One region of the Nioella aestuarii genome, then DNA from elsewhere that is predicted to be linked to it. Evidence: riboswitches for the same ligand, from Rfam matches in the RefSeq annotation. Region 1 holds a riboswitch; each other region holds the start of a gene.
The links. Region 1 has a riboswitch for cobalamin ahead of ACROHD_RS09135 (hypothetical protein). Riboswitches for the same ligand answer to the same signal wherever they lie in the genome.
Positions count from the first base shown of each region.

Region 2: another riboswitch for cobalamin. It lies ahead of ACROHD_RS03860 (DUF1636 family protein); the one in region 1 lies ahead of ACROHD_RS09135 (hypothetical protein).
Region 3: another riboswitch for cobalamin. It lies ahead of ACROHD_RS19945 (CbtB domain-containing protein); the one in region 1 lies ahead of ACROHD_RS09135 (hypothetical protein).

Region 1 covers NZ_JBPBBA010000012.1:12,248-22,236, forward strand. Annotated here, with positions in the region: gene ACROHD_RS09125 (metal ABC transporter permease) at 1-876, shown strand, start outside; gene ACROHD_RS09130 (metal ABC transporter permease) at 873-1,790, shown strand; gene ACROHD_RS09135 (hypothetical protein) at 1,794-2,177, opposite strand; cobalamin riboswitch at 2,247-2,455, opposite strand; gene ACROHD_RS09140 (bifunctional folylpolyglutamate synthase/dihydrofolate synthase) at 2,735-4,015, opposite strand; gene accD (acetyl-CoA carboxylase, carboxyltransferase subunit beta) at 4,008-4,964, opposite strand; gene ACROHD_RS09150 (CPBP family intramembrane glutamic endopeptidase) at 5,036-5,926, opposite strand; gene ilvD (dihydroxy-acid dehydratase) at 6,054-7,787, shown strand; gene ACROHD_RS09160 (hypothetical protein) at 7,768-8,520, shown strand; gene ACROHD_RS09165 (DUF6478 family protein) at 8,581-9,336, shown strand; gene ACROHD_RS09170 (hypothetical protein) at 9,350-9,727, shown strand.
Region 2 covers NZ_JBPBBA010000004.1:1,288-11,276, forward strand. Annotated here, with positions in the region: partial or broken gene cobN (cobaltochelatase subunit CobN) at 1-1,660, opposite strand, end outside; gene cobW (cobalamin biosynthesis protein CobW) at 1,670-2,704, opposite strand; gene ACROHD_RS03860 (DUF1636 family protein) at 2,708-3,094, opposite strand; cobalamin riboswitch at 3,180-3,407, opposite strand; gene cobO (cob(I)yrinic acid a,c-diamide adenosyltransferase) at 3,445-4,065, shown strand; gene ACROHD_RS03870 (cobyric acid synthase) at 4,210-5,658, opposite strand; gene ACROHD_RS03875 (Lin0512 family protein) at 5,668-6,024, opposite strand; gene ACROHD_RS03880 (Lin0512 family protein) at 6,024-6,371, opposite strand; gene ACROHD_RS03885 (MarR family winged helix-turn-helix transcriptional regulator) at 6,488-6,964, opposite strand; gene ACROHD_RS03890 (MBL fold metallo-hydrolase) at 7,126-8,076, shown strand; gene ACROHD_RS03895 (DinB family protein) at 8,085-8,600, shown strand; gene ACROHD_RS03900 (FAD-dependent oxidoreductase) at 8,623-9,989, shown strand, end outside.
Region 3 covers NZ_JBPBBA010000060.1:1,790-11,778, forward strand. Annotated here, with positions in the region: gene cuyB (cysteate racemase) at 1-433, opposite strand, end outside; gene cuyA (D-cysteate sulfo-lyase) at 411-1,403, opposite strand; gene cobF (precorrin-6A synthase (deacetylating)) at 1,606-2,367, opposite strand; gene ACROHD_RS19940 (CbtA family protein) at 2,427-3,140, opposite strand; gene ACROHD_RS19945 (CbtB domain-containing protein) at 3,162-3,332, opposite strand; cobalamin riboswitch at 3,369-3,595, opposite strand; gene ACROHD_RS19950 (DUF1636 family protein) at 3,676-3,999, opposite strand; gene cobA (uroporphyrinogen-III C-methyltransferase) at 3,992-4,717, opposite strand; gene ACROHD_RS19960 (cobyrinic acid a,c-diamide synthase CobB) at 4,719-6,026, opposite strand; gene cobM (precorrin-4 C(11)-methyltransferase) at 6,026-6,811, opposite strand; gene ACROHD_RS19970 (cobalamin biosynthesis protein) at 6,808-7,191, opposite strand; gene cbiE (precorrin-6y C5,15-methyltransferase (decarboxylating) subunit CbiE) at 7,173-8,360, opposite strand; gene ACROHD_RS19980 (cobalt-precorrin-6A reductase) at 8,359-9,108, shown strand; gene cobJ (precorrin-3B C(17)-methyltransferase) at 9,084-9,821, opposite strand; gene ACROHD_RS19990 (precorrin-2 C(20)-methyltransferase) at 9,818-9,989, opposite strand, start outside.

The DNA of each region.
Region 1 (9,989 bases):
GTGTTCTTTGGGTTGGGAGTGGTCCTGCTGACGGTGATCCAGACGATGGAATCCGGTCGTCAGGCGGGGCTGGACGGGCTGTTGCTTGGATCTACCGCCGGAATGCTGCGGTCTGATGCCATGCTGATTGCTGCCGGTGGCGCGCTGACACTGATCCTGACGCTGATCTTGCGGCGGCCCATGATCATGGTGGCTTTCGATCAGGACTACGCCGCCGCGCGCGGGTTGAACATCCGGCAGGTCGATCTGGCCACGATGGGGCTGGTCATGGCGGTGACGGTCGTTGGGCTGAAAGTTGTTGGTCTGATCCTGATCGTAGCCCTATTGATCATCCCGCCGGTGACCGCGAGGTTCTGGACAGATCGAACGGAACGGGTCTGGCTATTGTCCGGGATCATAGGTGGAGTTTCGGGCTTTGTCGGCGCTGCGATATCGGCCTCGGCCCCGGCCTTGCCTACCGGCCCGATCATCGTGCTGACCGGATTTGCCGTCTTCGCGTTGTCATTGTTCCTTGCCCCCAACCGGGGTGTGCTGGCCGCGATACTGCGCCATGTCGCGTTTCAGCGCCGCGTGCATGTGCGGCAGGGGCTGTTGGCATTGGCTCAGGGGCAACCAATTTATGAACGATATACGATCCGGCTGCTGCACCGTGCGGGCCTGTCGCGGGCTGATGGGGTGGCAACGGATGCGGGACGTGCGCGGGCCTCAAAGGCGCTTCTCGATGAAAAACGGTGGGAGATCCTGCGCGCCATGCCCGATCAAGAGGCGGCAGCCGCGCTCTATGATGGGATTCGCCCGATTGATACCGTCGTGACACAAGACCAACTGGCCGAAATAGACACGCATCTGGCCGCCCCGCAGGAGGTTCCGGCATGAGCGGATCAGAGTTCGTCCCCCTCAGCCTGACACCGATCCTGATCGGTACCTTTGCCGCAATTGCCTGTGCGCTGCCCGGCAACTTCCTTGTTCTCAGACGGCAGGCGCTGATTGGGGATGCGATATCCCATGTGGTGCTGCCGGGAATCGTGGTGGCCTTTCTGATCACCGGTACCGTTGCGACCTGGCCCATGATGATCGGAGCCGCTGCTGCGGCACTTCTGGCCGTGCTGCTGATCGAGTCCATACGGCGCCTCGGTGGGATCGAGCCCGGCGCGGCCATGGGCGTGGTCTTTACAACCATGTTTGCCGGGGGTGTGTTGTTGTTGGAGCGGTCCGATACGTCCAGCGTGCATCTGGATGTGGAACACGCGTTGATGGGAAATCTGGAAAGCCTGATCTGGCTGGATGCCTATGGCTGGGAATCGCTGCTTGATCCCGTGGCTCTGGCCGGGTTGCCGCCAGAGCTGATCCGCATTTCTCTGACGCTGATCGCTGTGGTCTTCTTTGTTTGGCTTTTCTGGCGGCCATTGAAGATTTCCACGTTCGATGAAGGCTTTGCGCGTGTCATGGGGATGCCCACGAACGTGATCGGGATGGCGCTTGTCGGGGTTTCGGCGCTGGCGGCGGTGGCAGCGTTTGATGCGGTTGGGTCGATCATCGTGATCGCTATGTTCATTTGCCCACCTGCCGCTGCCCGGCTGATGACCAATCGCTTGGGTGCGCAGGTGGGGTGGAGCGTGGTTTTCGCCACATTGTCAGCCGTGCTTGGCTATGTGTTGGCAGGTTATGGCCCGCTTTGGCTGGGTGCGCAGGATTCTGTCAGCGCGGCGGGAATGATCGCCACGGTATCGGGGGTGATCCTTGTCGTGGCCGCGCTGTTAGGGCCCGAGCGGGGTGGTGCGCTGGCCTGAGGCTCAGATCTGGGATGGGCGCTGTGCCGGGCGATCGACGCGATGCCCGACAATCATGGCCCTGGGAAACGGGCCGTTGCCTATGGGACCATCGGTGAAGAACGCCGTAGCAAACTGGTTGAGATCGTCTGGGTCCGTATCCTCGGGAACCCCGCAAAAGACACGAAACCCCCTTTTACAGAGACTATACACAACACCGCAGCCTTGCCCGCAATCGCCATGCAACCTGCCATGGCCGGACATCTCGAAGTCGTCTGACAAAGCCCGATCCCCGGCGCTCAGTGCTGCAGAAAACTGCCGCGCGAGCGTTAGTCCGACGGCGCAGGGCTGGCCAGTTTTCGGGCAGGTGGTGCAGCTATAGGTATAGCCGTTTTCGGTCATGATCATCGCGCCCTCCGCGCTGGGGATCAGACGGGTCGGGAGGGCCGAAAACCCCCACGAAGGACACCCCGCCTTCAGGTTTCTACGATGATGGCAGGTCTCCTGACTCGCGGGTCATTGCGGTCCCCGGCCTTCCCGGCTCGTCCTTGAACCAGTGGCGCGGATGGGGGCGCTTTCCGCTTACAGTTGCGGGGGCAGTTGCGGCATTGGGGAGACCCCGCACCGCATTCCCTTTTCATCCCTTTGGCTCTGGGCCGCAGGGAACCATCGGGGTCACATTGCGCAGGATGGCGCGCGCGGTCAATGGGGGGAAAGCATGGGGTGCCGCGCGTGCGCCATGCGTACTCCCCCTGAACACCCCCTGCTCAGACAAAAGCTGGTTTCGCCGACTGCGTCGTCGACCCGTGAGCGGCCCTTCTCAACCCCCGGCTTGCGCCGGAGGCCTCAAAGAGCCGCGTTGCCACGGGATATCGGTGAAGGCGGTTTGCTGTAACAGCTGTCTGATCCACTTGAGGGGGCGGGATGCTTCCGGCGGGAGTATTGGAGCCAAGAAGAAGGGGTAGTCAGCCGTTCGTCTGAAGGATCACGCCCGCGAGGTAGAGGGAGCCGCAGATGAGCACGCGGGTGCCGGGAGACTCTGCAAGGATCGCCGAGAGGGCGGATTGCACGTCTTCGGCGGTTGCCGCGCGCAGCCCGGCGGCGCGGGCCTTGGCGACGGTGTCTTCGGCAGAGAGCGTCGCGGCCTGACCGGGGATGGATACCGCATGAAGGCCGCCCGCCACCCCGGCCAGCGGGCGCATGAAGCCGCCGACATCCTTGGTGTTCAGCATTCCGCAAATGAGATGCGTGGGTTTCGCCGGCAGGCGTGAAAGCGATTCGACGATGGCCAGCGCGGCGGCGGGGTTGTGGCCGCCATCGAGCCAGAGCTCGGACCCGGCGGCATTTGCCATATCCACAAGTGGGCCGGTCTTCAGGCGCTGCATCCGGGCGGGCCATTCGGCCCGGGTCACGGCGGCTTCGCAAATGGCTTCATCGAAGCCAAGGTGGCGAAGGGTTGCGAGGACCGCGCCAGCGTTCATCACCTGATGGGCCCCGACAAGATTGGGCAGAGGCAAATCGAGAAGCCCGGTTTCGTCCTGGAACACCAGCCGCCCACGTTCTTCCCACACATGCCAGTGCTGGCCATGGACCAACAGCGGTGCGCCATGGCGAGCGGCGCGGGCTTCGATCACTTCCAGCGCCTCATCCGGCTGCGGGCCGACGACGCAGGGTACGCCGCGTTTTATGATCCCGGCCTTTTCACCTGCGATCTCGGCAATCGTCTCACCAAGGTATTGCTGATGGTCAAGATCGACCGGCGTAATGATCGTCAGTCGGGGTTGGTCCACCACGTTCGTGGCATCGAGCCGCCCGCCAAGACCGGTTTCCAGCAAGGTCCAGTCAGCGTGCACCCGGGTGAAGGCCAGCAGCGCGGCGGCGGTCGTGATTTCGAAATAGGTGATAGAATCGGGGCCGTTGGCGGCGAGGCATTCGTCGAGAATGTCGCTGAGAAGGTCTTCGTCGATCAGATCCCCCGCCAGCCGGATACGCTCGTGAAACCGCGCAAGATGCGGCGAGGTATAGACATGGGCGGCTTGACCGGCGGCCTCGATCCCTGCGCGCAGCATGGCGAGGGTGGACCCTTTGCCATTGGTGCCTGCGACATGGATGACAGGGGGCAACTTCGCCTCGGGATGGCCGAGCGCGGCCAGAAGCCGGTGCATTCGGTCCAGCGTCAGGTCGATGATTTTCGGGTGCAGCGACATCATCCGGTCAAGGAGGATGTCGGAACGGGCCTCAGCCATTCTTGTCGGCAGCCTCTTGAGTCGGTGCTGCGGGCACCTGTGCGTCGCTTTCGGCCTGCGCTTCGGGTTCCGGTGCGGGAAGGTCGCCCTTCACGGCCGGGGGCTGGCCGGTCAACATGCGCAGGATGGTCACAAGCTCATCCTTCATGTTCTTGCGATGAGTCACGCGGTCCAGCATACCGTGATCCAGCAGGTATTCGGACCGCTGGAAGCCTTCGGGCAGCGTTTCGCGGATGGTCTGTTCAATGACGCGGGGACCGGCGAAGCAGATAAGCGCATTGGGCTCAGCGATCTGAACATCACCGAGCATGGCATAGGAGGCCGTGACCCCACCGGTGGTCGGATGGGTCAGCACGACGATGTAAGGCAGGCCGGCCTCTTTAAGCATCTGCACGGCGACGGTGGTACGCGGCATCTGGATAAGGCTTAGGATGCCTTCCTGCATGCGGGCGCCACCTGCGGCGGAAAAGAGGACCAGCGGCAGTTGCCGTTCCACAGCGCGTTCGGCGGCGGCGATGATCGCGTTGCCCACATACATGCCCATTGACCCGCCCATGAAGGTGAAGTCCTGCCCGGCGGCGACGATGCGGGTGCGGCCCACTTCGCCTTCTGCGACCAGCATCGCCTCGAACTCTCCGGTGCCCTTCTGGGCAGCCTTCATGCGGTCGGGGTATTTCTTCTGATCGCGGAAATGCAGCGGGTCGGGGACCGGGACGGGTATTTGCACCTCTGAGAACACGCCGCCGTCAAACAGCGCTTCGAACCGGGCGCGCGGGGTGATCGGCATATGGTGATCGCAGCCGGTGCAGACGTTCAGGTTATCAGACAGCTCCCGGTGGAACAGCATCGTCCCGCATTCGGCGCACTTGGTCCAAAGGTTCTCGGGCACCTCGCGGCGGGAAAAGAGCGAGTTGATCCGGGGGCGGACGTAATTGGTGATCCAGTTCATGAGCTGTCCGTTTCTGCGACCGTCTGCGACCAGATATGACGCGCGGACGGGAAATGCAATTGCAGCGTGGCCTAAAGGCCCGTCTTTGCAAGCGCAAAGCGGATGGCGGCCCAGATGACGACCGTGGTGGCCATGTCGCGCAGCAGCAAGGGCACAAGCGTCTCTGTGTCGGCAGGGCCGAAAGGCGTGACGTAAAGCGCAAGGCCCGACAGCGTGCCGCTGAGTGATACGATCAGTATCGCGGCAACGTTGTTGGCAAAGTGAAATCCCCAGGCCGCGCCGATATTGCCGGTGCGTGCCGTCAGGTCGGCAGCGCAAAGACCAAAGAGGCCAGTCGCCGCCACAACCAGCCAAGCCAGGATTGGGCCGTTGGACAGGTCCAGATGCGCGAGACCGAAGAGGATCGAGGGCAGTCCCATCCAGACCAGCGGCGTGTTGAACCGGGCGGCCAGCTGTTGTTGCAGGTATCCGCGAAAAAACAGCTCCTCGGCGCCGGTCTGACCGAGAATGACCAAAAGCGAGAGGGGAAGGAAGTTCAGCCAGAGGGGCAGGTCCAACCCGGGAACGGGATCATAGCCGAAGGGAAAGACGGCAGAGGCCGCCAGCACGGCCAGACAGACCAGCGTGGCAATCGTGAAATGCCGCCGCATCCGCCGCCAGGGACCGAACAATGTCCAGGCGCTGCGGCGGTGGATCAGCGGGGTCACGGCCATGACACCGAAGGCCAGCCCCCAAAGTGTAGCGATGACCAAGAGGGTCGAGGTCGGTGTATCGGCCCGAGCCATTCGGTCGATCCATGCCTGTCCGCCCTCGACGCCCGCGGTCAGGAACACGGTTCCAAAGAGAGCAATCATCCAAAGAACGCAGATCGCGCAGGCCAGAACGAAGCCAAGCAAAAGCCAGCCAAGCCCCGGCCGCAAACGGGCGGGTGCCACATAGGCTGCGTGTGCTTTGTAGATCATTGCTCGGACTGCCTGCCATTTTTTGCTGGATACTAGCCTGAGAGCCAACCAGCGGCAATCGCGCTTGTGTGAGAGAGTCGCGCGCACTATTCCTGATGGAAAGCGCTTTGGTAAGGGGAAGATAAGCATGGCCACGGGTCCGAACGACAAGTCTCATCTGCCAAGCCGGCACACAACCATCGGCCCTGCACGCGCGCCGCACCGGTCGTTTCTCTATGCCATGGGGCTAAGCGAGGAAGAGGTGAACCAGCCCTTCGTCGGCGTGGCCACCTGCTGGAACGAAGCCGCGCCGTGCAATATCGCGCTGTCGCGGCAGGCACAGGCGGTGAAGATGGGTGTGAAACACGCAGGCGGCACCCCGCGTGAGTTTACCACCATCACCGTGACCGATGGCATCGCCATGGGGCATGAAGGGATGCGTGCCTCACTCGCCAGCCGGGATGCGATCACCGACACGGTGGAACTGACGATGCGCGGCCATTGCTATGACGCGCTTGTCGGGCTTGCGGGCTGTGACAAATCCCTGCCGGGAATGATGATGGCAATGGTTCGGCTAAACGTGCCGTCCGTGTTCATCTATGGCGGGTCGATCCTGCCGGGCCGCTACAAGGGCAAGGACGTCACTATTCAGGATGTGTTCGAGGCTGTTGGCCGCCATCAGGCAGGCGCGAATTCGGACGAGGAGTTGCGGGCGCTAGAGAAGATCGCCTGCCCCTCATCCGGGGCCTGCGGCGGGCAGTTCACAGCCAACACGATGGCTTGCGTGTCAGAGGCGATCGGGCTCGCTTTGATGAATTCCTCGGGTGCACCCGCGCCTTACGAAAGCCGTGATGCCTATGGTACGGCATCGGGCGATGCGGTGATGAACTTGCTGGAAAAGAACATCCGCGCGCGGGATATCGTAACGCTGAAATCTTTGCAGAACGCGGCGCGGGTCGTGGCTTGCACCGGCGGCAGCACCAATGCGGGGCTGCACCTGCCCGCGATTGCGCATGAGGCTGGAATTGATTTCAACCTGCAAGATGTGTGCGAAATTTTCCACGACACGCCCTATTTCGTGAACCTGAAACCGGGCGGCGAGTATGTGGCCAAAGACCTCTATGAGGTTGGCGGCGTGCCGGTGGTGATGAAGGAGTTGCGCAAGGCGGGTCTGCTGCACGAGGATTGCATGACCGCCAGCGGACGCAGCATCGGTGAGGAACTGGACCTGATCGAGCGTGAGGCTGACGGCAAGGTCATCCACCCGATTGAGACGCCGCTGACGGAAACCGGTGGTGTGGTCGGGCTGCAAGGCAACCTCGCCCCCGATGGGGCAATCGTCAAAGTCGCGGGGATGAGCGCCGAGGAACAGGTGTTCACCGGGCCCGCGCGGGTCTTTGAATGCGAGGAAGATGCGTTCGAAGCGGTCAAGGCGCGTACCTACAAGGAAGGCGACGTGATCGTCATTCGCAACGAAGGCCCCGCTGGCGGGCCGGGAATGCGGGAAATGCTGGCCACAACCGCCGCGCTGTCGGGCCAGGGCATGGGCAAAGCCGTAGCGCTGATCACCGACGGGCGGTTCTCCGGTGCAACACGCGGATTTTGCGTTGGCCATGTGGGGCCGGAAGCGGCGCATGGTGGGCCGATTGCGCTGTTGGAAGACGGCGACATGATCACCATCAACGCAGTGACCGGTGAGTTGTCGGTTGCCCTGACGGACGAACAGCTGGCCGCGCGCAAAGCGGCTTGGGCAGGCCCGCGCGAAACGATCTATGCCTCTGGTGCGCTGTGGAAATACGCCCGCCTGGTGGGGTCGGCCAAATATGGTGCGGTTACTCATCCCGGCGGAAAAGAGGAACGGCATGTCTACATGGACCTCTAGGGCGCTTATCCTGACATTGGTACTGGTCACGGCCTGCGGGCGGATGGGTGTTGGGCCGTCCGGCACGCCCCCGGTGCGCGCCGTTTCAGTGACATCCGATTTGGTGACGATAGCGGGGCCGGATGGTTTCTGCGTCGATCCGGACTCGACCCGCGATAGCGGCGATACCGCTTTTGTGCTCTTGGGCAATTGTGCAGTGATTTCCGACCGCCGCAGCGCCGGGCAGCCGTCGGTTCAAGCGATCCTGACCGCGTCCCTGTCCGAAGCGGATGCCAGCCAGACCCTGCGCGGTGCGATCCCCGATCTTGGTCCCTTTTTTAACTCGGAAGAAGGCCGCCAACTGCTCAGCCGCGCAGGTGAGGCAGATACGGTAGAGGTGCTGGACAGCTTCCATCAGGGCGATGTGTTCTTCCTGCGTGCCCGCGACAGCAGCGCCAGCGAAATCCAGAACGTCTCGGCTGATTACTGGCGGTCTTATCTGGATGTGGGCGACCGGATCGCAACCCTGACTGTACTGGGCCGCGATGACAGCCCGATCCCGTCCGATACGGGATTACAGACTTTGCGGGAATTCACCCAGGCCGTTCAGATCGCCAACGCGACGGGCGCGGTTCCGGCCGCTCCGCTTGCTGTGCCGGCCGCGCCTGCCCCGGCGGTGGTTAATCCCCGCCCCGCTCAGCCGCGTGGAACGCTCTGGAATGTTGGACTGTTTCGGAGAATAATGGGTGATTAACCGACCAGGGGCTATACCCTTGGCATTGCGTGGAACGAGTGGGAGCGGCAGACAGCTGACATGAGCGGTTTTCTGGAAAAGCGAATGCTGAGAAAGTCGGCCGAGAAATGGGTCGCCCTGGCGGATCGCACCGATTCCATGCCCGCGGAAGAGCTGGAACATCTGCAACGCACCGCCCGGCGCCTGCGCCGTAAGCTGGATCTGTTTGTCGCCGCTTCTGAGGCGAGCCTGATCCCCGATGGGCAATCCGAGATTCTGCGACCAAATCAATTTGACTGGGCCTGGCGGCCGGATCCCTGGACCGCCCCCCGCGCGCCCCGGGGCGTGGTCGAGGTGCCGTCGCCCCACAAGCTGACGGATCATGTGACCCTGTTTCATGATTGCGCCCGGTCCGAAATTGTCCTGCGCCAGACCCGCAACACCGACCCGTCGGTGTGTTGTGCCTTTGGGCTGCTGCTGGATGTCTATCGCTTCGACGGTTCGTTTCTGTCGCTGGTCCTGTCCCTGCCCGATGGTGCGACGAAGAACATTAGCCGCAACCACTATTTCAGCCTGCGCGCCCGCGTGGTCAGCGAACATCCGATCGAGATTTATGCCCGCCTGAATGTTCAGCACGGGCCAAATACCGAACAGATGGTGCGGCAACTGGATCTGAGCGGTGACGTGGGGCTGGCAGAGTTCGACCTGGCCTATTCCAACATCAACGAAAAGCGGGTCGAAAAAGCCTGGATCGACCTGATTTTCGACAACCCGGCGATGAATCAGGTTCACCTTACCGACCTGACGCTGACCCGCGCGCCGCGCGCCGATTTGTGAAGGAACCTCGCGAATGTCCGAATCGAGCCTGGTCAAGACACGCCTGAAAGCGGGCCGCTACGAGGGGCTGCTGAACTCCTCCTCCTCCGCGCCGGTGGTGGAGGCTGTCCACCATGACCGCGTCATCGGCCTGCCCGAGATCGTCCCGATGGAAGGGCATCCGGGGCATTTCCTGCTCGGCTTCGACATCCCGGCAGAGGTTCTGTGCGACGGGGTTCAAACCATCCAGCTGCGCAGCTCTGAGGATGGCGAAGTGCTGGATCGCATCACCATCCTGACCGGCGAACCGCTGGAAGACGACATTCGCGCCGAGGTGGAATTCCTCCGCGAAGAGCTCGACCTTCTGAAACGCAGCTTCCGCCGCCATTGCGTGGAAACCGGGGCGGATTGATTCAAGTGTCCTGCGACGCCCGGCGTCACGATTGAGCACTGCTTGAAAGACACGTGTCCGACAGCGTGCGGAAGTTGCCCCGGATCAGGTCCGCATCGGTGACGTGTGACTTGAAGGCTGGCTGGCATTGACACGCCGTTGATGCGGTCAGCCTGCGCTACCGCCAGATCTACCCCAAAGTGATCTTGTTCGAACCATCGGCCCCTGTGGATTGGGGGATCGACCCCATTGCGTGAAAGGCGTGCTGAGGGCAATTTCGGGT
Region 2 (9,989 bases), on a different contig from region 1:
GCAGCGCTTCGGGCCAGCAGGCATCCGACAGCGCCACCGCCTTGCCCGGCAGCCATTCCAGCGTGCCATGCGCGCCCACGTGGATCAGCGCATCGGCCTGTGCCCGCAACCACAGGTAAAAGGCGACATAGCCGTGACGCGGGGTGCGGCTGAGGTCGTGGTAGTCGTCGTCGCGGGTTGTGACCTCGCCACGCTCCGGTTGCAGGGCAATCAGTGCCTTGCCCGCCCGGATCGCGGCGAAGGTGATCTGATCGCCTTGGGTGGCGGTGTCGGTTTCCGGCTCACCCCATGCTGCGAAGAGGTCGTCGCGCAGGTTTTCAGGCAGGGAGGATAGCGCCGCGCGGTAGTCCGCCATCGGCCATGTGATCCGTTCGTCCAACAGGCGCTTGCCCATATCGGAGGCGTCGCCGAGGTCATGACCCTGATCGGCCAGCGCTTTCAGCAGACCGTCGACAGAGGCCAGCGGATCAAGCCCGACCGCATGGGCGAGGTTCCAGTCGCGGCCCGGATAGGTGGAGAGCACGATTGCAAGCCGTTTGTCGGCGGCGGGAAGAGTGGCGAGGCGATGCCAGCTGGCCACCCGGTCCACCACCTGCGCGATGCGGCCCTGATCCGCACGATGCGCGAAACGCGAATACTCAAGATCGGGATCCTTGCGGCCCGGCTGTTTGAAGCTGGCCACCCCGGCAAAGATGCGCCCGTCCACCTCTGGCAGCACCACATGCATGGCGAGGTCAGCGGGTGAAAGGCCCCGGTCGGCCCCGACCCAGTCCTTGCGCCGCGCGGTGGACAGGGCGATCTGGAACACTGGGCAGCCGGGTTCCGAAAGGGGTGACGGTTTGCCGTCAGCGCCTTGGGCGGAAAACGCAGTGGCGTTGATGATCGCGGCGGGAGACAGCTCAGTCAGTTTCTCCCGCACCCAGTCGGCGGCTGCGGGTTGTTTGAGGCTCGCCGCGAAGATGCCCACGGCGTCGAACCCCTTGGCCTCCAGTGCTGCGATCGTGGCATCCACAGGGTCGGTATCAGCAGCGGTCAGATAAGAGCGGTAGAAAGTGACGGGAACGAGCGGCTTTCCCGAAGGCTGGAAAGACCGCAGTACGCCGTCACCCGGACGGTAGAAGCCGAAATCCGGCACGGTCTTTTCGCCCACCACGGGGCCCGCATAGAGCCCGCCCGCCAGTGCCAGTTGCGCCAGCGCTGCGTGGGCGGCCACCGCCCCGCCCGCGTCGCATAGGTGCTGCAAACGGCGCAGGGTGGAAACCGGCAGGGTGGAAAGTTCGTCAAGGCGCGGATCGGGCCGGCCATCAGCGGGCAGGATCGCCAACGCCATGCCGGTGCGGTCGGCCAACTCTCGCAAGGTGGCGAGGCCATAGGGCCAGTAGCTTTCGCCGCCGATGAGCTTCACCAGAACCGCGCGTGTGCCCACCAGGGTCTGCTCGGCGTAGGTGTCGACCGACAGCGGATGTTTCAGGGCGACGAGATTGGCGAGCCGAACGCTCGGTTCGAACCCATGCGCCTTGGCACGCCCATAGCCAGCCGCGAATGCCCCTAGGTCGGAATCGGAAAAGGACAGCACCACTAGGTCTGCGGGGCTCTGCCCGAGATCCATGGGGGTGTCAGTTTCCTCCAACCCGTGGCTTTCGCGGAAGACGACATGCATCGGCCCGGCCTACCCCTCCAGCACGGCGCGGATGGCGGCGGGGTCTACGTGGTCATGCTCACCGATCACCACCAGTTGCGACCGGCGGGGCATATCGCCCCACGGACGGTCGAACTGGGTGCGCAGGCGTTCGCCCACGGCCTGAACCAGCAGTCGCATCGGTTTGCCCTTCACGGCGATATACCCTTTCACACGCAGCGCGTTCTGTTCCCGCGCCAGCCGCACGACTGCGGCCTCCAGCGCTTTCACGTCTTCTACCTCGTCCAGCTCGATCACCACGCTGTCAAAATCGTCATGTTCATGGTCATCCGCGCCGTCATGGTGGCTGGGGCGGGCATCGAGATCGTCCTCGGCCGCCGCTTCCAGCCCCAGCACGACGCGCGGGTCGATGACGCCCTCGGTCATTGGCAGGATCGAAACAGGGCGCGGCATCTCGGCTTCGATCACCGCGCGGGCCTTGGCCAGCCCCTCGTCGCCCGCAAGGTCTGCCTTGGACAGCAGGATGATGTCGGCGCAGGAAATCTGATCCTCGAAAACCTCGCCAAGCGGCGTGTCGTGGTCGAGGCTGTCATCGGCTTCTCGCTGTGCCTGAACGGCATCCACATCCGGCGCGAAGCGGCCTGCGGCCACGGCCTCGGCATCGGCCAGTGCGATGACGCCATCAACGGTGATGCGCGACCGGATCGCGGGCCAGTCGAAGGCTTTCAGCAGCGGCTTGGGCAGGGCCAATCCGCTGGTTTCGATCAGGATATGGTCGGGCGTTTCGGGCAGCGCCATCAGCGTCTCAATCGTTGGGATGAAATCGTCGGCCACGGTGCAGCAGATGCAGCCATTGGCCAGTTCCACGATGTTTTCCGCCGGGCAGTTTTCATCCGCGCAGGTCTTGAGAATATCGCCATCCACTCCTGCGGTGCCGAATTCATTGACCAGAACGGCCAGTCGCTTGCCCTGATTATTTGTCATCAGATGACGGATCAGCGTGGTTTTGCCCGCACCGAGAAAGCCGGTGATGACGGTAACGGGGATTTTGGAAAGCGATTGCATGGATCAGTCCTTGCTGTCTGGAGCCGAGAGCGGGGGGATGCGGGCGATGGATTGTTTGCGGAAGACCTCGGGCCGTTCGCGCCAGGGCACAAGACCATCGGTGGTGGCGGCATAAGCGCGAATACCCGCGAGGATCTGGTCGAGGTGATCTTCGGGATCGAGACGGCCATAGATATAGGTCCAGCGATCTGGCCCGCCTGTGATCGCCAGAGAGCAGCCGTTGGAACAGGCGGACAGGCATTCATTCCCGCGCAGGCGCACACCTTCGGGCAGGTCGGCGGATTTTAGTGCCTCGTGCAGGCGGTGGCCGGGGCGCGGTTCCTCTGGAACACGTTCACCATCCACCGTCTTGCGGCAGGTCGTGCAGACCGTGACTGTTACCTCGCCCATGCGCGGCCTCATCTGTTTTGGGACGATAGGGGGAACCAGCCTGGACAATCAGCCCGCAATGGCCGGCGCGACGCACCCCGGCCGCCCGTTACTCTTGTCGCTGGCAGGTCTCCCGGCTTGCGGATATCGGGGCACGGGCGGCCCCGGCGGCGTCTGGTCCTTCCCGGCATGGTTGCCAGTGGTTCCAGGGCCTTCTCCGGTCACGGTCGCGGGGGCGGCTGCGCTTCGGCAATGAACCCAGCAAGGTCGCAAAGCCTGTCGCATTCCCTCTTCGCCTGTTCTAGGAACAGGAACCAGCAGTTCCGCACCTGCGGCATGAGCCGCCCCGATGTCAAGCGAAGGATGAAGAAATGGCCGATACGCCGCTTTCGGATGAAGACCGCCACGCCCAGAAGATGGCCAAGAAAAAAGCCGCACGCGATAAGATCATGGCCACGAAAGAGGGCGAGAAGGGTCTGATCATCGTCCACACCGGGCCTGGCAAGGGGAAATCCTCCTCAGGGTTCGGGATGATTCTGCGCTGCATCGCCCATGAAATGCCCTGCGCCGTGGTTCAGTTCATCAAGGGCGCTTGGGACACCGGCGAGCGGCGGATTCTGGAAGGCAATTTCTCGGACCTTTGCCAGTTTCACGCCATGGGCGAGGGATTCACCTGGGAAACCCAGGACAAAAGCCGCGATATCGCCATGGCCGCGAAGGGTTGGGAAAAGGCGAAAGAGCTGATCCGCGACCTAGACATCAAGATGGTGCTGCTCGATGAGATCAATATCGCGCTGCGCTATGACTATCTGGATATCGCCGAGGTCGTGCGCTTTCTCAGCGAAGAGAAACCACCGATGACGCATGTGGTGCTGACCGGTCGGAACGCCAAGGAAGAGCTGATCGAGATCGCTGATCTGGTGACTGAAATGACGCTGGTCAAGCATCCGTTCCGGTCCGGGATCAAAGGGCAAAAGGGCGTGGAATTCTAAGAACTGTTTGACTGCGCTTCGCGCGTCGACCGGCGCGCCCGTTCCGGGCGCGCATGTGGGGGCACTGCCCCCGCCGTCTTTCTGGCGGCGCCATAGCGACATTGCCTGCAGAGTGCAGCCAGAGAGACCGCACCCTATGCCGTGTCAATGCGCAAGCGCCAGCAGCCCGTCCAGATCCAGATGTTGCTCCATATGCGCCGCCAGTGCATCGAGCGTGTCCTCTACCACCCGTCCGTAAGACAATGGCCCGGCAGTCACCCCGAACCCGTCCAGAAAAGCGCGCCGGAACCCGTCTTCCACGAACATTCCGTGCAGGTAGCTGCCCTGAACGCGCGCATCTGCGGATCGCGCTCCCTCGGCGTTGCCGCTCACCCGTGCGAAGGGGCGCGCGCGGTCTGGTCCATCCGTCCGTCCGATATGGATCTCATAGCCCTTCATCCCTGCTCCGGTGGCTTCATGGGTGGCATCGACACGGGTCAGGCTCTTGTCTCCGGTCATGATGGTTTCGACGTCCAAAAGCCCGAGACCTTCTGTGGAGCCGGCCGCGCCCTCGATCCCGTCAGGATCGTGAACGACGCGACCCAGCATCTGGTATCCACCGCAGATCCCCAGAATGTGCCCACCCCGGCGCCAATGTGCCAACAGGTCCACGTCCCAACCTTGCGCACGCAAAAAGGCCATGTCGCCGCGTGTGGACTTGCTGCCGGGGATAATCACCAAATCGGTCTCGGCAGGGATAACCTCGCCCGCCCGAACCATGGTCAGCGACACGCCCGGTTCTTGTGCCAGAGGGTCGAGATCGTCGAAATTCGCGATCCGGCTGAGCGCGAGGCAAGCCACCTTCAGCCCCTCGCCAAAGCCGCCCTTGGGCAGGTCGAGGGCATCCTCGGCGGGCAATTTTGAGGCCTCTGAGAAGAAGGGTAGCACCCCATAGCCGCGCCAGCCCGTGCGCGCCTCTATCAGCGCATAGCCGTCGTCGAACAACCGCACATCGCCGCGGAACTTGTTGATCAGGAAACCCTTGATCAGCGCCTCGTCACCCGGATCGAGAACGGCCTGTGTTCCGACCATCTGGGCAATCACGCCGCCTCGGTCGATATCCCCGGCCAGTACCACCGGCACATTCGCAGCGGCGGCAAAGCCCATATTGGCGATATCACCCGCGCGCAGGTTTACCTCTGCCGGGCTGCCCGCGCCCTCCACGATCACCAGATCGTGCCGTGCCTTCAGGCGATTGAAGCTGTCCAGAACCGGCGTCATCAGCTGCGGTTTCAGGGCCGCGTAGTCCCGTGCCTTCACCGTGGTCAGCCGCTTGCCCTGCACGACAACCTGAGCGCCCACATCGGTTTCGGGCTTCAGCAGAACCGGGTTCATGTCCACGACCGGATCGAGCCCGCAGGCCATTGCCTGCAACGCCTGCGCCCGCCCGATCTCGCCCCCGTCAACGGTTACGGCGGCGTTGTTGGACATGTTCTGCGGCTTGAACGGCGCGACCGACAGCCCGCGCAGACGCGCCGCCCGGCACAGCCCCGCCACAAGCAGAGACTTGCCCACATTCGACCCCGCCCCCTGGATCATCAGCGCCTTGGTCATACTCGCCACCTAACGCCCGGAAACCAGAGCAGGGTCCAGGAACGCCTCTACCGCCGCGCTTGCAAGCACTGTGACATTGCCATTGTCCGGATTGGTCACGTTGAGCCCGCCATTAACCGCCCTGACCTCGACCCGTCCGCGCGGCAATCGCTTGAGGAGAGCCGTACAATCGACCTGTTCGGGGTCTTGAACGCCGACTGTCACCTGAACCCGCATCTGGGAGTGGTCCAGCTCAAGAGCGTCGAACATCGGAATGGAACTGTGTCGGATCGCGTCTTCAATCGCACGCGCGGCGGCCTTGGTGTAGTCCTGCCCGTACTGGTCATTGCCCATGCCCATCTCGATGATAAACCGCTGCTCAGCCATCACGCTCCCTCCATTTCGAAAGAGACCGACAGCGCTGCGACCGCGATCACCGTGGGGGCCTTGCCGTCGGAGCGCGGAATATCCAGCCCGCCCTTGACAGCCGTCACCGACACCTGACCGTAGGGGAACACCGCGCCAACGGCGTCCACATCCACCTGATCGGGCTCTGCCACGCCAATGTCCACCTCGATCTGCATGTCGGATTTGTCGCGCCCAAACAGCTCGGCCAGGTTGATCGAGTTGTGCCAAAGCGCGTCTTTCACGGCCCGGATCGCGGCCTCGGTATAGTCCTGGCGGCGCAGGCTGGTGCCCTGTCCGAACTCTGTCAGTAATCGTTTTCCGGGCACATCAGCTCTCCATCCTGGTCTACGTTTTGGGCAGTCTGCGCGATCCTGCCGCGATCCGGTAGAGCGTGTTTTCAGCGGTGGTGCAATGGCAGTGCTTACGAGCGAAAATGCATGGGTTACTCCACCGCATCTCGCGGCAGGTCGAGACGGGATCTTGGGCGGGCATCTGGATCTGTGTCCATCATCCGGTGCAGCTTTTCCATAATCGCCGTCAGGGTCGTCTGCTCCTGCGCTGTCAGATTGGCGCACAGCCGATCCTCGTATTCCAGCGCCGGGGGCAGGATGCGATCCAACAGTGCGCGACCGTCATCTGTCAGGGAAATCGACAAAAGCCGCTGGTCATTTGGGCTGCCGGTCTTGGCGACAAGCCCCGCTTCGGTCAGGCGGCTGACGGCGCGGCTGACGCGGGGTTTGTCAAGATTTACGCAGTTGTGGATTTCGCGCACCGAGACTTCCTGGCAGCGTGCGAGATGCACCATGACCCGCCATTCGGCGACACTGATCCCGGCCTCGGCCCCGTATATCAGCGACAGCCGGCGGCTGATGCGCTCGGACAGGACCGCGATTCGGTAGGGCAGAAATTCTGCCAGCATGAAGTCTCCGCTCGCCATCCGTCCGGTTTTCCCCGATAATTCGTTGCAGTTGCAACGGCGTTGACATTTGTTGCATTTGCAACGATACCAGAGCCAAGGACCGGCGGGAAGGGGCAGAGGGCCGCACCGCCAAAGCGCGCGAGACACGGGAGAGACAGGATATGGCGAAGGCATTCGCGTCCCAGGGGGACATGTCGGAAAAGAAGATTTCCTTCACGGAAGTGGGCGAGGGGCTTTGGGCCTTCACCGCTGAGGGCGACCCCAATTCGGGCGTTATCATCGGCGATGAGTCGGTGATGATCGTCGAGGCGCAGGCGACGCCGCGTCTGGCCAACAAGGTCATCGAATGCGTGCGCAGCGTGACCGACAAGCCGATCAGCCACCTTGTGCTGACCCATTACCACGCGGTGCGCGTGCTCGGGGCGTCGGCCTATGGCGCCGGTCAGATCATCATGTCTGACACCGCCCGTTCCATGGTCGTCGAACGCGGGCAGGAGGACTGGGACAGCGAGTTCCAGCGCTTCCCGCGTCTCTTCGAAGGGCATGAAAGCATTCCGGGCCTGACATGGCCTACCACCACCTTTTCCGACGCGATGACCGTCTATCTGGGCAACCGCCGGGTCGATATCATGCATCTGGGCCGCGCACATACGGCAGGCGATGCAGTCATCCACGTGCCCGATCAGAACGTGATGTTCACCGGCGATATCGTCGAATACCACTCTGCCTGCTATTGCGGCGACGGGCATTTCGGCGACTGGGGCAATACGCTCGACAATATCGCCTGGTTCGACGTGGACGCGATTGCGCCGGGGCGCGGCGATGCCCTGATCGGCAAGGAAATGGTCAATGCGGCCATCGAGAACACCCGCGATTTCGTCGAGTCGACCTACCGCCCGGCGGCCCGTGTCGCGGCGCGCGGCGGCAGCCTGAAAGAGGCCTGGGACGCTGTACGCGCTGAATGCGACCCCAAGTTCGGGGATTATGCGATCTATGAACACTGCCTGCCCTTCAACGTGGCCCGCGCCTATGACGAAGCGCGCGGCATCGACACGCCCCGCATCTGGACAGCGCAGCGGGATCTGGAGATGTGGGAGGCCCTGCAAGGGTAGGTTGGGCGATGCGTGATCCGTTTCTGACGATGGCTCTGAACAATGCCTGGGCGAACGCAACGCTCTACGGCGCAATTGCGGACATGTCAGAGGAGGCATTCGCCGCGCCGCGTCCGGGGTTCTTTCCGTCGCTGAAGGCCACTTTGAACCATATCTACGAGGTCGATCTCTACTACGTGGATGCGCTGGAGGCCGGCGGACGTGGCCGGGCGGTCTTTGACAGGAGGGACATCGGATCGGTGGCGGAATTGGCCAAGGCGCAGGCCGATGTGGACATGCGGTTGGCGTCCTTCTGCAAGGGGCTGACGCCTGCGATGCTGGACGAGGACCGCGTGACCGAGCGGCGTGAAGGCCCGGTAACGGAAACCATAGGTGCGTTGCTGCTCCACCTGTTCCAGCATCAGGTTCATCACCGGGGGCAGGCCCATACGATGGTGCATGACGCGGGGATCGCGCCGCCGCAGTTGGACGATTTCCATCTTGAATTCGGCCGCGTGCCTAGCGCCGCCGCATATTGGACATGATCCTCGCGGAGGAGGGGGAGAAATGAACCAGATGAATGACAAGAAGATCTTCGAGGTGCCGCTCTACGCCTATCAGCGGTCCCCGGATCAGGATGCTGAAGCGCCCGTTCGCCGCAAGGTGGTGGTGATCGGGGCTGGTCCTATCGGGCTTGGTGCAGCCATCGACCTTGCACAGCAGGGGGTGGAGGTCATCGTTCTGGACGACAATGACAAGGTCAGCTTCGGCAGCCGCGCGATATGTTTCGCCAAGCGGCCGCTGGAAATTCTCGACCGCCTCGGGTGCGGTCATGAGATGGTGGCAAAGGGCGTTGAGTGGCAGCTTGGAAAGGTATTCTTCGACGAGCGGCAGGTTTATGAATTCAACCTGCTGCCTGAAAAGGGCCACGAGTTTCCGGCCTTCATCAACCTGCAACAGTATTACTTCGAAGAGTACATGGTGAACCGGGTGCGGGCCTTGCAGGCAGAGGGCGCACCGATCGAGATCCGGGGCCGCAACAAGGTGCTGCGCGTGACGGACACGGGCGACCATGTTAGCCTGCTGATCGACACGCCCGAGGGGGAATACAAGCTGGAGGCCGACTGGCTGATCGCCTGTGACGGAGCAGCTTCGCCCACCCGCGCCATGATGGGGCTCGACTTCGTGGGCCGTGTGTTTGAGGACAACTTCCTGATTGCTGACGTGATCATGGAGGCCGATTTCCCGACCGAACGCTGGTTCTGGTTCGACCCGCCCTTCAACCGGGGGCAGTCGGCGCTTTTGCACAAGCAGCCCGACGGGGTCTGGCGCATCGATCTGCAACTGGGCTGGGACATCGACAAGGAAGAGGAAAAGAAGCCGGAAAATGTCATTCCGCGATTGAAGACCATGCTTGGCGAGGACGTGAAGTTCGATCTGGAATGGGTCTCGATCTACACGTTCCAGTGCCGCCGGATGGAAAAGTTCCGCCACAATCGGGTGATCTTCGCGGGGGATTCCGCACATCAGGTTTCCCCCTTCGGCGCACGAGGCGCGAATTCCGGGCTTCAGGATACCGACAACCTAGGCTGGAAGCTGAAGCTGGTGATGGACGGCATCGCGCCTGAAAGCCTGCTGGACAGCTACGACATTGAACGCATTCACGGGGCGGAAGAGAATATCCTTAACTCCTCCCGATCGACCGACTTCATCACGCCGAAATCCGAGATGAGCCGGGTGCTGCGCGACGCGGTGCTGGACCTGTCCGAGCATTATGCCTTTGCCCGGCCCTTGGTGAATTCCGGTCGGCTCAGCGTGCCCTGCACCTATGATGGCTCGCCGCTCAACACGCCCGACGCGCTGCCCGGCGGCCCGGCGCGGTCTCGCCCCGGCAGCCCTTGCGCGGATGCGCCGCTTGGCGATGGCTACCTGCT
Region 3 (9,989 bases), on a different contig from region 1:
TGGCCAGTGCCTTGTCGAACACCCCGGTGATGCGCGTAGCGGGCGACGCGAGGATGCCAACTTTGCCCACGCCCACCCGTTCCGCCGACAGTGTCACCATGTTCAAAAGCGGGATCTTGACCGCCGCCGTAATGCTGGCGGCATAGGAATGGGCGGTGTTGCAGGGCATCGCCAGGGCCTCGGCCCCGCCAGCCTCCAGCCGCCGCGCCATTTCTGCCAAGACCGGGGCGGGATCGCCGCCGGTGCCCTCGATCAGATGAGCAATGCGCGAGGGCACCTGCGGGTTCATGTCAATGAGCAGTGGAATGTGATCGGAATCATCCTCGGCTGGAATGGCCTTAAGCAGCCGTTGCTGCATCAGAATCGTGGCCTCTGGCCCCATTCCCCCAAGGATACCGATCCGGCGCATCTTATTTTCCGAACGCAAAGTCATATCCGAACAACCCCACGGCTCCCCCGGTGTGCAAGAAGACGACGCGCTGATCTTTAAATTTCCCTTTGCGGGCAAGGTCGATCAGCCCGGCAGCGCCTTTGCCGGAATAGACCGGGTCCAGCAGGATGCCTTCCAGCTCTGCGAACATCTTGATCGCTTCCAGCCCGCTGTCTGTGGGCAGACCGTAGCCCTCGCCCACGTAGTCGGTATTTGCCATGACGTCCGCGCGCGTGACCACGCCGGGGCAGCCAAGCTTCTCTGCCGTGCGACAGGCGAGGTCATAGACCATCTGTTCCTGCTTTGGCTGCGGTGCCCGGGTGCCGATGCCAAGAACGGGAATCCCTGCGTTGATCGCCTTCATGCCCGTGACCAGCCCCGCCTGAGTTCCCGAGGATCCCGTCGCGTGCACCACCCGGTCGATGACCAGCCCGCGGTCATTGGCCTGGCCCACCAATTCGAAGGCGCAGTTCACATAGCCAAGCGCGCCGGTCGGGTTCGACCCGCCGCCGGGAATGACATAGACGGTTTTGCCCTTTGCGCGTTCGGCCTCGGCGGCTTTTTCCATTTCGGCGGGCATGTCGGTGCCGCTGGGAAATTTCTCTGTCGTTGCGCCGTGCAGATGGTCGAGCAGCACATTGCCATTGGCGTTGTAGTTCTCGTTATTGTAGCCGGTGCGGTCTTCCAGAAGGATGTGACAACCCATGCCGAGCTTGGCGGCGAAGGCTGCGGTCTGGCGGCCATGATTGGTCTGTGTAGCGCCCTGGGTCATCACCATATCGGCGCCCATCTCGACGGCCTCGGCCATCAGAAACTCCAGCTTGCGGGTTTTGTTGCCGCCGGTGCTCATCCCCGTGCAGTCGTCGCGCTTGATCCAAATCTCACAGCCCAGTTCCTTGGACAGGCGCGGCATGGGCTCCAGCGGCGTGGGCAGGTGCGCGAGGTGTAGGCGGGGGAAACGGGCGAGATGCATGGGCGGCTCCGATACAGGGGTTCGAAGCGGAGCCTAACGCTGTCTCCGACGTGGCGTCCAGAGCGATCTGAGGCGCGTAAGGGGTTTGTTTCGCTTAGGTTTCGCGTAACTTAAGGTTGGTTTCCAGAGCTCTTAACTTGCGCGGGGCAAGGCCTTTGCAAAGGCCTTTCAACGGCCTTGCAAGGCCGTTCTCGCGCTCCGCTCAAACGATGGGTCTTCGGCGCAGAAGGTATATGTCCATGATCCAGCCATGGGTGGTTCGGGCTTCAGAACGTGCGGTGACAATCGCATCTGAAATGTCAGCAACGGGGCCGGACAGGGATATCTCATTCTCCATCCCGGCATAGCCCGTCCACCAGATATGCAGCCCTTCAGAGGCTAGGCCGCGAAAGCTCAATTCACCATCCAGCATCACCACGGCGGTATCCGTTCCTTCCGGAAAGCCGTTGTCGCGGATCTGACGGCCAGTGGTGACCACAACAGGCCCATTGATCTCGTTGAGCGGAATGGCGTGGGCTGCGGTCAGCGCCTGGATCGAGGTGATGCCGGGGATCATGCGTGTTTCAAGCGGCAGCAATCGGGCTACTCTTTCCGCGATCCGAAGCGTGGAATCATATAGTGACGGATCGCCCCAGACGAGGAAGGCCACGCGGGTCCCCTGACCCAGATGCGCGCGAATGTTTTCCGCCCAGATTTCCGCTATCGCGTCGTGCCAGGCGTCCACGCGCGCGCGGTAATCGGCAATCGATGGATCGCGCTTGGGCAGGGCGAATTCCACCACGTTCGTTGCCGGGTTGGTCAGCAAATCGGCGCAGATCTGGCGACGCAGGCCCGCGAGGTCATCCTTGTCAGCCCCTTTCGTGGGGATCAGGATCAGGTCGGCCGCGTTGATTGCGTCAATCGCCTGAAGCGTCAGATGACGCGGGTTGCCGGTGCCGATGCCGATAAGGTCAAGCGCGATCATGGGGGCCTCATGAAAATGCCCCCCGGGGGTAGCGGAGGGCATAGGGGTTGTCCAGCGGATCAGGCCGCGTCCGGTTCCGGGGCCGCAAAGCGGGCGGTTAACCATCCGAGCAGAGCCCAGACAGCCAGCGCGACACCCAGAACCCGGGCCGAGAACTCGGCGGCCAGTTCGGGTGGAGCATAGCCGAAATACTCGTCCAGAACCGGGGCACCTATGGCATGGGGCAGGGCAACCAGCGTGGCCCCTGCAATCACGGTCAGCACACCACGGCTATAGGCGATCAGGGCCAGCCCGCCAGCGGTCGCCACGACCGTGCCCAACCACCAGTACTGGCGCAGGGTGATATCCGCGCCGATGGCACCGGGCAGTTCCGGGGCCAGGCCCATTGCCGGGGCCAGCTGGAACGTCGCAAAGCCTGCGATGCCCCACAGGACACCCTCTTGCGGCGTGATCGTGCGGCCAAAGAGGCCCGCCACATGATACCCCGCCACAAGCACAAGCCCGTAGCCCGCATAGATGAGCCCGGTGAACAGAACGGTCAGCAGGTTGCGGGTAAGGGCAGAGCCTTCAGCCGCTTCGCCATGACCGCTGTGATCATCGTGCCCCGCTTCTGTGCCATGAGCCATCGGTTCCCCGAAATGGACAAGTTCGCCGGATTCATAAAGTTCAGCGTGCAGGATGATCTCCTGCACGAACGCGAAATGCAGCACGGCTGCAAACAGCCCTGCTGCAAAGCCGGCGATCAGCCCGCCGGCCAGCATACGCATCATCATGGGATGTAACGTGCCGCTGCCTTAGTGGCAGGGGAAGCCCGTTGCATGGCGCATGTCATGGGCGGCGTCGTGCAGCACAGCGGATTGCGCGTGACCTGCAAGGAACAGGACGCCCGCGCCCAGAAGCGCGACGAACAGGATGCTGAGGACCTTGGACTGCGTGGCGGAGCCGGTGGCAATCAGTTGCGACATTTTCTTTTCTCCTTGCCGTCACACCCGACGGCATTTCTGGTTTCACTTCGCGTGGCCGGTCTCCTGACTCACGGGTCACAGCCGAGCCTTTCCCCTTCCCACCGGCGCCACAGTGCCCCGGCAGTGGGTTAACGAAAGGCCGCTCGCCGCTCACAGTCGCGGGGGCGGTCGGGGCTTTGGGCGCCGCAACTTGGTCCGCCCTTTCCCCGTTCCCGTTTCAGCCCCGATGCTTTGCACCATTGGGACACCACATCATCACTATGCCGTTTGGGGACTTGCCGGGTCAATGCGCAAAACACGCCTGCTTGCGCATGAAAACGACCTCGGCGGGAAAAACTACGCCTTAGCCAGGAATGCGGGCAATGGCCTTGAGCCGCAGATCCCCGATCACGCGGGCATCCGCGAAATTGCCGTCAACCGAGTCGGCGTAAAGCGGCAGGAATGCCAGGATCAGAGGCAGGTCCGCCTCGGTCAGATCTCCAAAGAGATAGGCGGTTTTTCCCGGTGCGCGTACAGACAGGGTTGAGGGGCGCGGGCAGCCTGACATGCAGTCCACGGTATTGACCTTCGCAGTGGGCTCAGCAGGCAGAGCCGCGTGCAGCCGGTCTGCAAAACCCGATGCGCCAAGCACACAGGTGGTGCAGACGGTCAGCGTGATCTCAGACATCGCCATCAGCCAGCGGACCGTAAAGGATGAGGCCCGGCAGCTTGCTGTCGGATGTCATCAGCGTGGCCGCCAGCTCTGTCACCGTCGACCGGGTCAGTCGCTGATCCTCGGTTGAGACGCTTTCGGCAAACAGCGCGGGCGTGTCGGCGGGCAGGCCCTTGGCGACTAGCTGTTCCACCAGCGCCGCAAAGGTGCGCTTGCCCATATAAACCACGGTGGTCGCCCCGGGATCCGCAAGGGCCGCAAGGTCCAGCCCTTCGGGCAGCGCCCCGGTCACGTCATGGCCGGTCACGAACTGCACCCGGCGCGCCGTCAGTCGGCGCGTCAGCGGAATGCCCGCGGCGGCAGCTGCGGCAGAAGCAGAGGTGACGCCGGGAATGATTTCGTAGGGGATGCCTTCGGCACGCAGCGCGGTGATTTCTTCCTCAAGCCGTCCGAATATGCCGGAATCGCCGGATTTCAGCCGCACGATCCGTTGCCCGGTCTTGGCATAGTCGACCAGAAGGCGACTTACGTGATCCTGTTTGGGCGAGGGGCGACCAGCACGTTTCCCCACCCCGACCAGGTCTGCATCCTGCCGCGCATGGGTCAGGATGGGGCCTGAGCTGAGATCGTCGAACAGCACGGCATCGGCGCGGTTCAACCGGTCCACGGCCTTTAGTGTCAGCAACTCGGGGTCGCCCGGGCCAGAGGAAACGAAACTGACGAAGCCGGTCATGTTACCGCGTGGCCTCCGCGATCAGGTGGAAGAAGGTGCCGGTGGCGTGGCCCCGGCGAGACCCGGTCTCGGGCACTGCTGCGCCGCCCGCGTCGACCACCTCTGCCAGCGGTGCATCTGGCTGGTCAAGAATGGTAGAATAATGGAACTCATGGCCCCGCAGGCGCGCACCCGCCGCGTGGCCGGGCATGGCGGCTTGAAGTGTCGCCAACCGATAGCCCAGATGCATCTTGCGCTTCTCATACGAGGTCACGAGGCCTAGGAGGCCCGCCATTTCGTGATGCGTGCCCTCCTTGTCCACAAGTGCGCTGCCCATGGCCATGTAGCCACCGCATTCGCCGTGCACCGGACGGGTTTCTGCGAAGGATCGCAGGCCGGCGCGGAAATGCGTTGCGGCTGCCAATTGCCCCGCATGTAGCTCCGGATACCCGCCGGGCAGCCAGCAAATATCGGCGCTCTCATCGGGGGCTTCGTCATTCAACGGCGAGAAGGGCAGAATTTCGGCCCCCGCCCGCCGCCAGCCATCAAGCTGATGCGGATAGACGAAAGAAAACGCTCCATCGCGCGCCAAGGCGATGCGCTGGCCGGGCGGCGCAATTGAAGCGGTGTGACCGGTCATCGTCGTTTCAGCCGCGATCTCCAACATCCGGTCCAGGTTCACGTTCTCAGCCACGAACCGCGCCGCCGTGTCCAGAATGCGCGGCATCTCTGCCTGTTCGCCTGCCTGCACGAGGCCCAGATGGCGCGAGGGCATCTCGATCTCTTTTTGCCGGGGCAGGGTGCCGAGCACTTCGATCCCCACTTCCGACATGCCTGCCCGCAGCATTGCCTCATGCCGGGGCGAGGCGACGCGATTGAGAACAACCCCTGCAATACGCACATCGGGCCGCATCAGTGCGAAACCCTTGGCCACCGCAGCTGCCGACTGCGCCTGACCGGATGTATCCAGCACCAGGACCACGGGCCAGCCGGTCAGTGCTGCCAGATGCGCGCTGGCCCCGTTGCCGCATTCGCCGTCAATGGCCACCCCGTCGAAAAGCCCCATAGAGCCTTCCGCGACAATCAATTCCGCGTCCGCAGCACATCCGATCAGCCCGCCGATCATCTCCGCACCCATTGCCCAGGTGTCGAGGTTCACGGATGCCCGCCCGGCTGCTGCCGAATGAAATCCGGGGTCGATATAGTCCGGCCCGCTCTTGAACGGCTGAACGGTCAGCCCGCGCGCGCGCAGTGCCGCCAGCAGGCCAAGCGTCAGCGTGGTCTTGCCGGTGCCCGAGGCGGGGGCGGATATGATCAGACCGCGCGGCATCAGTCCACCGTTTCCGGGAAGCGCGGGTCGGTGCCCACGGGGCGGAAGCGGCGGTCGTAATCGCCTGCATAAAGGCAGCTCTCGTCGAAATCCTCTGCGCCAAGTGCAGGGCCGACCAGGATCAGTGCCGTGCGCCCGCGTTCGCCGCCCGTGGCCTCTTCAACCGTGGCGAGCGTTGCCTTGACGATCCGTTGGTCGGGCCAGGTCGCGCGCCAGATCACCGCGACCGGGCAATCGGGGCCATAGGCGGGCGATAGCCGAGCCACCACGTCCTCCAGCACATGCACCGACAGGTGAATGGCCAGCGTCGCGCCGGTGGCGGCGAAGTTCTCCAGCGTCTCGCCCTCGGGCATGGCGCTGGCGCGACCCGAGGTGCGGGTCAGCACCAGCGATTGTGCGACGCCGGGCAGGGTCAGTTCCGCGCCCAAAGCGGCGGCAGCGGCAGCGAAAGAGGGCACGCCCGGCGTCACGTCATAGGGGATGCCTTCCGCACGAAGGCGGCGCAGCTGTTCGCCCATGGCCGACCAGACCGACAAATCACCGGAATGGAGCCGCGCCACGTCATGGCCTGCCGCATGGGCGGCCTTAATCTCATCCACGATCTCGTCGAGCGACAGAGGCGCGGTGTTCACGATCCGCGCGCCTTCAGGACAGTGGGAGAGCAACTCCTCCGGCACCAGCGACCCGGCATAAAGGCAGACCGGGCACGCGGCGATCAGGTCGCGTCCGCGCAGGGTAATCAGGTCGGCAGCGCCAGGGCCTGCACCGATAAAGTGAACGGTCATGTGTCAGTCCTTTCTGCCAGCGCGATGGTGGCCATACCACAGGCGCTGGCCACGCGCGGGGCGATCAGACGCGCCCTGTAGCCGCCTTTGCGGGCGGAAGCCAGAGCCAGAGCCTCGGCCACGCTGCCGGTGGCGAAGCGCGCCTTGATGCGGGGGGAACAGGTAAGCGTGGGCTCGCCCGCGATGTCCTGTTCGGTCAGGTGAGTAAGCGGCAGGTTTTCTGCTTTCGCCCATGCGGTCAGCGCGGGGGATGCCTTTATCGACAGGCAAGCCAACGCGTCGGGGCGGCGACCGGCACGGGCCAGCGCATCGCTGAAGGCCGCTGAGCCCGCTCCCTCGCGCAATCCGATGCCAGCCCAGATCATCGCGTCACCGTCCATTGCAGCACCGGCCGCGCCCGGTTCCAGCCGCGCATGGAGCCAAGCGGTGCGGCCTCCGCCAGCTCAGCGCGCAGGAGGTGGCCGCCATAGGCCTCGCTCCAGCGGATCAGCAGCGCCTCGGTTTCCAGCGTCACGGCATTCATGACCAATCGCGTTCCTTTGGGCATCCGCTCCCAAAGCGATGTCAGCATATCCTCGGTCGCGCCGCCACCGACAAAAACCGTGTCGGGATCGGGCAGGTCGGCAAGCGCCTCGGGCGCGCGGCCTTCCACGATGGCGATGCGGTGATCGAGCCCGAAATTGCGGGCATTGGCGCGGATATTCTCGGCCCGATCGGCGCGGGTTTCCAGTGCTGTCGCGGTGGCGCCAGGTGCGGCAAGGCAGAATTCGACCGAGATAGAGCCGGACCCTGCGCCCAGATCCCACAGATGCTGGCCAGGACACGGCGCGAGGGCGGAAATGGTCAGGGCCCGGACCGGGCGTTTGGTGATTTGGCCGTCGCTTTGAAACAGGTCATCGGCCAGACCGGAAGCGCGGGACAGACCGGGCGCGCCCTTTGCTTCGATTGCGGCGAGGGCGGGGGACGCGACATTGACAAGGTCGCCATCCCTGGCGGTGACGCTGTGCAAGCACTCGCGCGGGCCGCCAAGCGCCTCGCAGATCATCAGCCGGGACGCGCCATAGCCCTTTGCGGTCAACCACTGGGCAAGCTCTGCCACTGCATCCCCGTCGCGCAGGGTGCACAGGATGCGCGCGCCCTCGTGCAGCACCGGGGTCAGCCGTTCAAACGGCGCGGCGTGCAGGCCAAGGCAAATCGTATCCTCCAGCTTCCAGCCAAGCCGCGCGGCGGCGAGAGAGAAGCAGGACGGTGCCGGGAAGGCGCGCCATTCGTCGGGCGCAAGGTGGCGTGACAGCGATCCGCCCGCGCCGTGCCAGAAGGGATCGCCCGAGGCCAGAACCGCAACGCGATGACCGCGCAGAGTCATCACAGGGTCTACCGAAAAGGGCACAGGCCACGGGCGGCCACGATCCCCCACCCCGGCCAATTCCAGATGCCTTGGGCCGCCGAAGACGATTTCCGCGGCATCCAGTGCATCGCGGCTTGCGGGGGGCAGACCGTTCAGGCCATCTTCGCCCAGACCGATCAGGGACAACCAGGGCTCAGACATGACTCGTATCCTCCTGCTTGGCGGCACGACCGAGGCCACCATGCTTGCCCGCCTGCTGGCCGAGGCGGGGGTGGATGGCATCTTCTCCTACGCAGGCCGGACCGACAAGCCGATGGCGCAGCCCCTGCCCACGCGGGTCGGGGGCTTTGGTGGGGTGGTGGGTCTCGTGGACTACCTGCGGGCCGAGCGGATCACTCATGTGGTCGATGCCACCCATCCCTTCGCCGCGCAGATGAGCACACATGCCGTGGCGGCCTGTACTGAGTCCGGGGTGGCCCTGGCGGGGCTTGAACGGCCCGGCTGGCCGCAGGGCGAGGGCGACCGCTGGACCCATGTCGCGGATATGAGCGGCGCGGTTGCAGCCCTGCCATCCGACGGCGCGCGTGTGTTTCTGGCGATCGGCAAGCAGAACCTGGCTGATTTCGCCGCGAAGCCCGCGAACTTCTACCTTCTGCGTCTCGTCGATCCGCCAACCGATCCGTTGCCCCTGCCGAATGCAGAGGCCGTGATCGCCCGTGGCCCGTTCGACATGGCCAGCGATCGCCAACTTCTGGAACACCACGCCATCACCCACATCGTCGCCAAGAACAGCGGCGGCAGCGGGGCGCGGGCCAAGCTGGATGCCGCACGCGCGCTTGGCCTGCCGGTGATCCTGATCGACCGGCCGCATGTGCCGCCGCGCCGGGTTCTGGACCGGCCGGAGGCTGTTATGGCGTGGCTGGATCACAGCGCCGACCTCGGGGTGTAGACATAAGGCCCGACGCGCCGCGTATCGCGATTGCCAACGATGACCATCGTGCGCATGTCGGCCATCTCTGGCGTGGCCTCGGCCAGTGTTACGGTGTTGATCGCTTCCTCGGGCGTGCTGACCGCGCGGGCGAAGGAAATGAGCGTCTCTTCCCCGCAGGCCTCACGCAGGATCTCCAAAGCGCGCGCGAACTGGTGAGGCCGGGACTTGGAGCGCGGGTTGTAGAAGGCCATCGCAAACCCCGCCTCTCCCGCCGCGCGCAGGCGCTTTTCGATCAGCTCCCACGGTTTGAGGTTATTAGACAGATTGATCGCCGCGAAATCATGCCCCAAAGGCGCGCCGATCCGGGCGGCGGCGGCGAGCATAGCGGTGATGCCGGGCAACACGCGGATGTCGAGGGTGAACCACTCCTTCGGACCGGCCTCTAAGGCCTCGAACACGGCGCTTGCCATGGCAAAGACGCCCGGATCGCCGGAGGAGACCACGACCACGCGCTTGCCTTCCGCCGCCATTTCCAGCGCGTGGGTGGCGCGCTCAAGCTCCACCCTGTTGTCAGATTCGTGCAGCGTTAGCCCCGGACGCGGCGCCACCCGGCGCACATAGGGGATGTAGCCCACCACATCCGTCGCCTCGGCCAGAACTTCGGCCACCTCGGGCACGACAAGGCTGTCTCGCCCCGGCCCGAGTCCTGCGACGACGACCCAACCGCTCATGGCCGACGGCCCTGTCCGTGCAGCAGGCAGATTGCGAAATAGGGCGTCTCACCCGCGAAGTCGGTCAGCTTCTGCACCGTCTGTTTCGGCATGGTGCCGCGTTCCACCAGCCAGGCATCGTCAAGCCGCCCGGCGGCGTCCAGCGCGCGTTTCAGTTTCGGCAAGTTG